2 regions of the Halomonas sp. NPDC076908 genome follow, and region 2 is predicted to be linked to the other one. Evidence: predicted binding sites of a transcription regulator. Region 2 holds the regulator's gene; the other holds the start of a gene.
What was found. Region 2 encodes FNR, which switches genes on or off when oxygen is low (the NO sensors DNR and NnrR bind a similar motif). Its sites were predicted from a motif close to TTGATNTANATCAA; they were not measured.
Positions count from the first base shown of each region.

Region 1: a site for FNR is predicted at 2,730-2,743, ahead of ccoM (cytochrome c oxidase subunit CcoM). Genes of this name have one in related genera too.

Region 1 is NZ_JBNNIW010000018.1:20,881-24,618, reverse strand. Features, by position in the region: gene ACQKE4_RS11895 (PqqD family protein) at 1-134, opposite strand, end outside; gene ACQKE4_RS11890 (hypothetical protein) at 143-526, opposite strand; gene ACQKE4_RS11885 (diguanylate cyclase domain-containing protein) at 680-1,735, opposite strand; gene ACQKE4_RS11880 (hypothetical protein) at 1,822-2,322, opposite strand; gene ccoM (cytochrome c oxidase subunit CcoM) at 2,548-2,670, opposite strand; gene ACQKE4_RS11870 (FKBP-type peptidyl-prolyl cis-trans isomerase) at 2,825-3,343, opposite strand; gene ACQKE4_RS11865 (AmpG family muropeptide MFS transporter) at 3,440-3,738, shown strand, end outside.
Region 2 is NZ_JBNNIW010000015.1:38,755-42,492, reverse strand. Features, by position in the region: gene hemN (oxygen-independent coproporphyrinogen III oxidase) at 1-930, shown strand, start outside; gene fnr (fumarate/nitrate reduction transcriptional regulator Fnr) at 1,013-1,759, shown strand; gene ttcA (tRNA 2-thiocytidine(32) synthetase TtcA) at 1,752-2,687, opposite strand; gene ACQKE4_RS10770 (DNA polymerase III subunit epsilon) at 2,784-3,437, opposite strand; gene ACQKE4_RS10765 (DUF294 nucleotidyltransferase-like domain-containing protein) at 3,443-3,738, opposite strand, start outside.

The DNA of each region.
Region 1 (3,738 bases), on a different contig from region 2:
ACGGGCTGGCGTGCGCACTCCGTTAATGCCCAGCCCGGCATCGCCGCCTGGAGAACGGGTAACAATGGCTGCGCATCTACCAGCCTTAAGCAGGGACCTAACCCAGGCAACGCATAGTCAGTTATGGCGTTCATATTTGACCTCACCAGCGATTTGGCAGCAGCCGACTGATGCGCAGTTCGATCACTCCATCACGCTCCCAGCGCGGGCGGGATTGATAGCCACGGGCATACGGGTCATGCCGATGACGTGGACGTGAATATTGTGCACGGTGGTGATGCGATTGAGAGTGATGGTGACGGGAATGATTCGGACGAGAGTGGCGTGGTCTGGAATAGCTGGGGCGTGAATAGCTTGGACGTGAATAGCTGGGCTTTGAGCGATGTTTGCCGCGCGCTTCCGCTTGATCCATCGACAGCAGGCTCGGTGCCACGTATAGCGCCGCCGCACCTAACCCAAGGCTTGCCAGCACCTGCCGGCGCGAACGAGGCTGCTTTAACAAAGTGGACGTTTCATTGTGACTCATCTCTTTTCTCCGCAGTTATCGAACACCGTTTGATTTCAGTATTCACTTTAAACAACGTAGCGTAAGAGCGCCACTGAACGAGGCCACTTCCCCATTGTTTACTCTTTTTTTGCAAAGCACTTACATGATGAGCGGCGTTTGTGGACTAAAACGCTATTTTGCGTCTTCAGTCACCTGCCACCCGTCGCGTCCGGCTGTTTTAACCTGGTATAGGGCTTTATCAGCCGCTTCGTAAGCAAGTGAAAATGCTTTTTCACCGGCTATAAAACATGTACCACCCACGCTTAGGGTGACCCCTTTTTTATCTGGATGAGCGGGGTGCGGAAAATTAGCTCCGTGAAGTCCCTGGATCAGCTCACGACAGTAACTCCCCAGGGTGTTTGAATCGGGGCAGTCGATCAATGCTGCAAACTCATCGCCCCCCAATCGGTAGAGCATCGCTTCATCTTTGAGGGTATGGGCGATTAACTCCGCTAACTGACGTAATAACGCGTCGCCCTGAGGGTGCCCCACAGCATCGTTGTACTGTTTGAAGAAATCGATATCAATCAGAATAAGGCCTAGCGAGTGATGCTGATTAGCCATCACATCCTGATGCAAAGCACTCCGATTTCCAATGCCGGTCAGCGGGTCGCGCATAGCGCGCTGCATCCACTCAAAGGTTTGTTGTGTAGCATGATCAGTGCGTCTTAATTGGCGCTCGTGGAGCCACCAAAATGCTAATCCCAGCACAAAGATTAATAGACTTGAATACGTCAACACCTGGTTGTGCTGGCGGGTGCTTTCAGAAAAATCATTGATCGCTTGGCCACGGCGGTCTAGCTGGCTCATTTCAATATGTGTCAAACACTGAATCGGGGCGAATAACTCGCTCAAAGCGTCAATGCGGCCAATACCGCGCTGCTCTAAACGCTCCATTAGTTGATTTAAATCCCGCAAGCTTGGTTCAGTACACTCGTACTGGCGCCGATAAACGTGCACATCAAATAGCCCGTAAGCTATTTCTATTTGCGCGATAGAGGCATCAAACGCTTCCACTTCAGGTTGTTCAGTCAATAACTCAGTTTGAGCGTTTTGCAGATAAACACGCGAGCGTGTTGCCAATTGCTGGCCGGTTAAACTGCCGGTTTGACTGAAATAAGCTTGGATTTCGGGGTATACCCAACGCGACTCATAAACAATCAGCACCATGAGCCCCAAAAAGCTCATCAGGCTCAACGACAGCCACGTTAAATAACGGTGCTGCCGCGCAAAAGGCCGGGGCCGCATTAGCGACTGCTCAACGCGTTTGAGTGTCACCACTTCGCCTCAATACTGCGGATCATCCAAATCCAGTCGTTAAACTCGCGTAGGCTCTCAACGTCACGATCACCGTAGTCTCGCTCTACTAGCCGTACAGGCCCGCGCGAACGAAGTGTTAGGGGAGCGCCATCTTCCAAGGTAATCAAATACCAATTAGGATCATCCCACTCTTCGAGCGTCACTTCGTAGTCATCCCAAGCGGTAAAGTGCAACGCTGGTGGTACTTGGCCAAAATGATCGATCAGAAACGTCTGAAAAGCCACACCCTGCATTTCGACCTCACGGCCTTGGTAGGGGTCATAAAGCGTAAAGCTGGTATCGGATATATCGCGTAAGTCACTTAGTGCGATCTTCTCGGTGACATCACCATTGATTAAATTTAAGGCCTGGGCAAGCACGGTCGCGGGCAGCGCTAATCCAGCGACCAGCAAGACGCTCGCAAACCGATCACGTGCACGAACCCATGGGCTGCGGTGTAAGGCAACTGCGTTCATGTAAAGCTTCCTGGTGAATTTTCACTTCACTGGACTTTACCAGAGCACGCCTGATTTTGCTCTTAAACCATGTCTCTCAACGCATGGCTTTTAAATCACAGTTGAGCAGGTTCAACCTGAGGTTATTTTAAACCAAAAAAAGCCAGCCCAAATTGGGCTGGCAACAGGAAGCTTACTAAATGTATAAGCCCCCTCCCCTGACAACATTGACGTAAAATAGCTGGGCTACTTTTTACGCTCATCCTTGCGTAGATGATCGCGAATCACGAAGCCCACCCAACCCACCATAAAAGCGATCACCAAAGCGACGGTGGCTAACCCAAAAACTACTGTGTCATCCCAATACATGATGATTCCTCCCGCCGTGATGTATGCATTCATACTAATCACTCAACGGCGGGAGAAAGCTGATCCAGGTCAAGTTATAAGGGTCGGGGGAAAGTGCTTAAACAGGAAATTGATACCGATCAATTTCTAGCGCTGCTTTTAGCTCTGCATAAGGCTACAACACTTTTCGGTCTTCAACTTTACTATGCTCGGTGCCTGGCGGTAGCGGATGCCCTTTGGCAAGCTCTGCGCGAGTGGCTTCACGTATGTCTAGGATAGTCACCCGATAGTTAAGCGTGCGACCCGCTAGGGGATGGTTAGTATCAACCGTAACCCGATCACCATTAACTTCCAGTACAGTAACAATTTGTGGGCCAGCTTCACCTTCTGTTTGAAAACTGCTGCCGGGCGACAATTCAGCGCCACCAAAAGAAGCACGGTTCACCTCTTGCACCAGCGCCTCGTTGCGCACCCCGTAGGCATCGGCAGGCATCAGTTGCACGCTTAGCTCAGCGTCTTTGGCTTGCCCTGCTAAGGCACGCTCCAGTCCCGGTACAATATTGTCATGGCCATGTAAGTACTCCAGCGGCTTATTGCGCGCATGGGAGTCATCCAATATTCGCTTGCTGCCATCGCTTAGCACATCACTCAGAATATAGTGCAAGGTAACTACCTGATGCGCGGTAATCGACATGGAAAACTCCTCTCCGGTAAGCTGTCGGCTTTGTGATGGATTATTGGCTTAGTTTATCACTTGGCCCTTGCCAACGTCTTTGAGGAGTATCGCTTGATGCCCACCCCCACCCCCCAGCGCAGTTGGCTTGCAGCGCTGGCAATTTATTGTCGCGCACCCGTTATCACCATGCTGTTTTTGGGGTTTTCGGCAGGCCTGCCTTTTCTATTGGTGTTTTCAACGCTTTCCGCTTGGCTGCGTAGCGATGGCGTTGAGGTGGCGGCCATCGGTTTTTTTGCCTGGATCGGCATGCTTTATTCCATCAAATTCTTCTGGGCCCCGGTGGTGGACCGCCTAGCGCTGCCGTTCTTAACTCGCGTATTCGGTCAACGGCGCGGCTGGATGCTATTGGCACA
Region 2 (3,738 bases):
CCTCGCGAAGCAGACGTTTTTACCCTGCGCCATCTTCAATCGCTGGGGTTTAATCGTATTAGCCTGGGGGTTCAGGATTTAAGCCCGCTGGTCCAGAAAGCCATTAACCGTATTCAGCCCCGAGTACTGACTGAAACGTTGATGGAGGAAGCCCACCGACTCGGGTTTCGCTCGCTTAACCTCGATTTGATTTACGGCTTACCCTTTCAAACCGAGAAGAGCTTTGCAGACACCTTACGCCAAGTCATTGAACTCAACCCGGCTCGCCTTTCGGTGTTTAACTACGCTCATATGCCCGAGCGCTTCCCCCCACAGCGGCGCATTAGTGAGGACGATTTACCGGGTGGCGAGGAGAAGCTGGCAATTCTGCGCACTACCATTGAGATGCTCACAGCAGCAGGCTACGTGCATATCGGTATGGATCATTTTGCCCGCCCGGATGACAGCCTGGCCGTTGCTCAGCACGAGGGCTCACTGCAACGCAATTTCCAGGGCTACTCAAGCCATGCCCAGTGCGACTTAATCGGCCTTGGCGTATCAGCTATCTCACGGGTTGGCGATGTCTATGCGCAGAACCCAAGCGACCTTGCCCGCTATGAGGCGGCACTGGATCAAGGCCAGTTAGCCACTGTAAAGGGGCTGCGCTTAACCGAAGACGACTTGATTCGTCGGGACGTTATTGAGCGACTGATGTGCGATATGCGCATCGACCTGGCCGCCGTCAGTGAACGCTGGAATATTGATGCACCGCGTTACTTTGCGGCTGCCCTTGAGCGTCTGCAGAGCGCCGAGAAAGATGGCCTGTTAACCCGAAGTGGCGACCAGCTTAGCGCAACGCCCATAGGGCGGCTGCTCATTCGCCATTTAGCCATGGCGTTCGATGCCCATCTACCTGGGCAAACAGGGCAGCGCTACTCTAAGATTGTTTAATCAACTTGTCGCTAGGGTGCGAAAGCTCCCATACTAGTTGCGGTCCGTATAATATCAGCGTAACTAACGCAAGGAGCAAAGCATGTTGGAACCTATGAGCCATCGCCGCTCGCTACCGCACGAAGCTCGCTGCCAAACCTGCAGTCTGAGTTCACTTTGCCTGCCGCTTGCCCTTGAGCTGGACGATATGGGCCAGTTCGATGCTATTATTCGACGACGCTCACCGCTGAAAAAAGGTGAGCCACTGTTTCGGCAAGGCGACACCTTCACCAGCGTTTACGCCGTTCGTTCGGGCAGCTTGAAACAGATGACCGCCGAAGGTAACGGCAGCGAGCAGCTAACCAACTTCTATCTACCCAGTGAACTGGTGGGGCTAGATGGTATCGATGAAGAGCAGTACCCCGGTAGCGTGATCGCCCTGGAGACAACCACCGTCTGCGAGATCCCGTTTGATCGCTTGGATTTACTCTCGGAAGAGCTCCCCGAACTGCGCGGACAGCTGTATCGCAGTATGAGCAAGGAGTTACGTGATGATCGCCGCATGATGCGCCTGCTATCGCGCAAAACCGCCGACCAGCGCCTGGCCACCTTTTTGATCACGCTGTCGGATCGCTTTCGCCACCGGGGCTACTCGCCTTATAGCTTTCGACTCTCCATGCCCAGAGCCGACATCGGTAATTACCTTGGCTTAGCTGTGGAAACGGTCAGCCGTATTTTAAGCCGCTTCCAGCAGCAGAGCGTGGTGGCGGTTTCAGGTAGAGAGGTCAATATTCTCGATATGCCGCGTTTAATCACCCTCGCCGAAGAAGAAGAGCAAACGGTTAGCTGATATTAAAGGCGTTAATGCGCCCAGCTAACAGCTCAGCCTGCTTCGTTTCCAAGCCTGCAAAATCAAACAGGCTGCGATCCGCCAACTGCGAAGGTGCAATATTAGTGACGGCTTTAAACATGCTTTCCAAACGGCCAGGGAATTTCTTGTCCCATTCGGCGAGCATCTCCTTCACTACCTGACGCTGCATATTAGGTTGTGAACCGCATAAGTTGCAGGGAATGATCGGAAACTGCATCAGCCGCGAAAACTCTGCAATATCTGACTCTTTACAGTACGCCAGTGGCCGAATGACGATGTTTTTACCATCATCGGATAAAAGCTTGGGGGGCATGGCTTTCAAGCTACCACCAAAGAACATATTCAAAAAAAGTGTTTCAAGAATATCTTCCCGGTGATGGCCCAAGGCTATCTTATTGGCGCCAATCTCTTCGGCAAAACCATATAGCGAGCCGCGCCGCAGGCGTGAACAAAGCGCGCAGGTGGTTTTGCCTTCTGGGGTTTTCTCCTTCACTACCGAGTAGGTATCACGCTCGACAATGTGATACTCCACGCCCTGCTTATCCAGATACGCTGGCAGCACATGCTCTGGGAATCCCGGCTGCTTTTGATCCAAGTTGACGGCTACCAGCGAAAAATTGACCGGCGCATTGCGCTGCAAATTGCGCAAAATCTCCAGCATGGTATAGCTGTCCTTGCCACCGGAAAGGCACACCATCACCCGATCACCTTCGTTAATCATCTGGTAATCAATAATCGCGTTGCCCACTTCTCGGCGCAGGCGCTTCTGTAGCTTATTAAACTCACGCTTCTGCTTGGCATCAGCCTGCTCTGATAGATCTTGGACAGTATCAACGGGGGCTGCCTCAACAGGATCCAAGCCAGTAGCATCAAAATGAGCGGGGTCGAAATGATCAAGAGATTGCATGATATAAGCACTGCCGATGAAATGGTGAAAAGCGCTAGAAAGGCATAATTGGGCACCATTCTAGCAATACTCTTCGCCTGACCCAAACTCTCCCCGCTAATCTGTTTCCGCCATAATGCGTTGTAGGCGCATATACAGCAGCGCGCTGGCCGTCGCTGCACCCAACACACTTTGCATGCCGACCCTAGGCACTTGCCAGCACGCCAACGCCTTTGCAAAGGTACTGGGGAGCTCAACCTGTGGGTGTGAACGACGTAGTTGGCGCTGATGCAGTTTAGCGACATCGACCTGAGCATTGGGCAATGCAAAGTCTAGTGTTGCTCTTAACACTACATTTAAGGTGCTAATCCGTTTATCTAATTGCCAGCCAATAATCGGACGATTCCCAATAAACTCGACGAGGGCGCTCAAGCTCTCACTGCTGGGCGGCACTATATCGCCTGCCTGGTACAGCAATTGATGACGGCGCAGCGTTGCGCTTTCGATATGCTCCGGCGTGCCCAGTGTCATCACAAAAGCATGACTGGTACGTACCTGCTGTTGGCTCAATACCACTGCAGCCAAGCTAATCAGCGGAGACGACGAGGTGGGCGTTACATAACAGGCAATGGCCACAAGCTCATCTCCCATGTATGGCTGAAATAGCCAAGCATAGGGCGAGTCAGCGCAGCGCCGACGGTCGCTTTCGCGGCGTAGCAACGTGCGCAGTGAACCGCTAAAGAGCGTCACGTGTCGATCTAACAGCCGCATTCCGCTCACGAATACTCCAAGTGGTAACGGTGAGAAAGCCGTTGTTTAAAGTCTTTTACTATATGTAGCGCTTCACGCAAAAGGTCACGCTCAAGCGAAGAGAGTGTTTGCACTACAACGCGGTTAGCACGGTTGCTCTTTTGAGAATTCGATTCTTGAGCATCGACTTGAGCACTGATAGGCATATCCAACGCACTTAGCTGTTGTTTAAGACGCAGCTCAGAAAACAGTGCTAACGCTTCACCCAGGTCATCGGCAAAGCGTCGATCCAAACGGCCATCGGCGGCCAGTGCGTCTAATC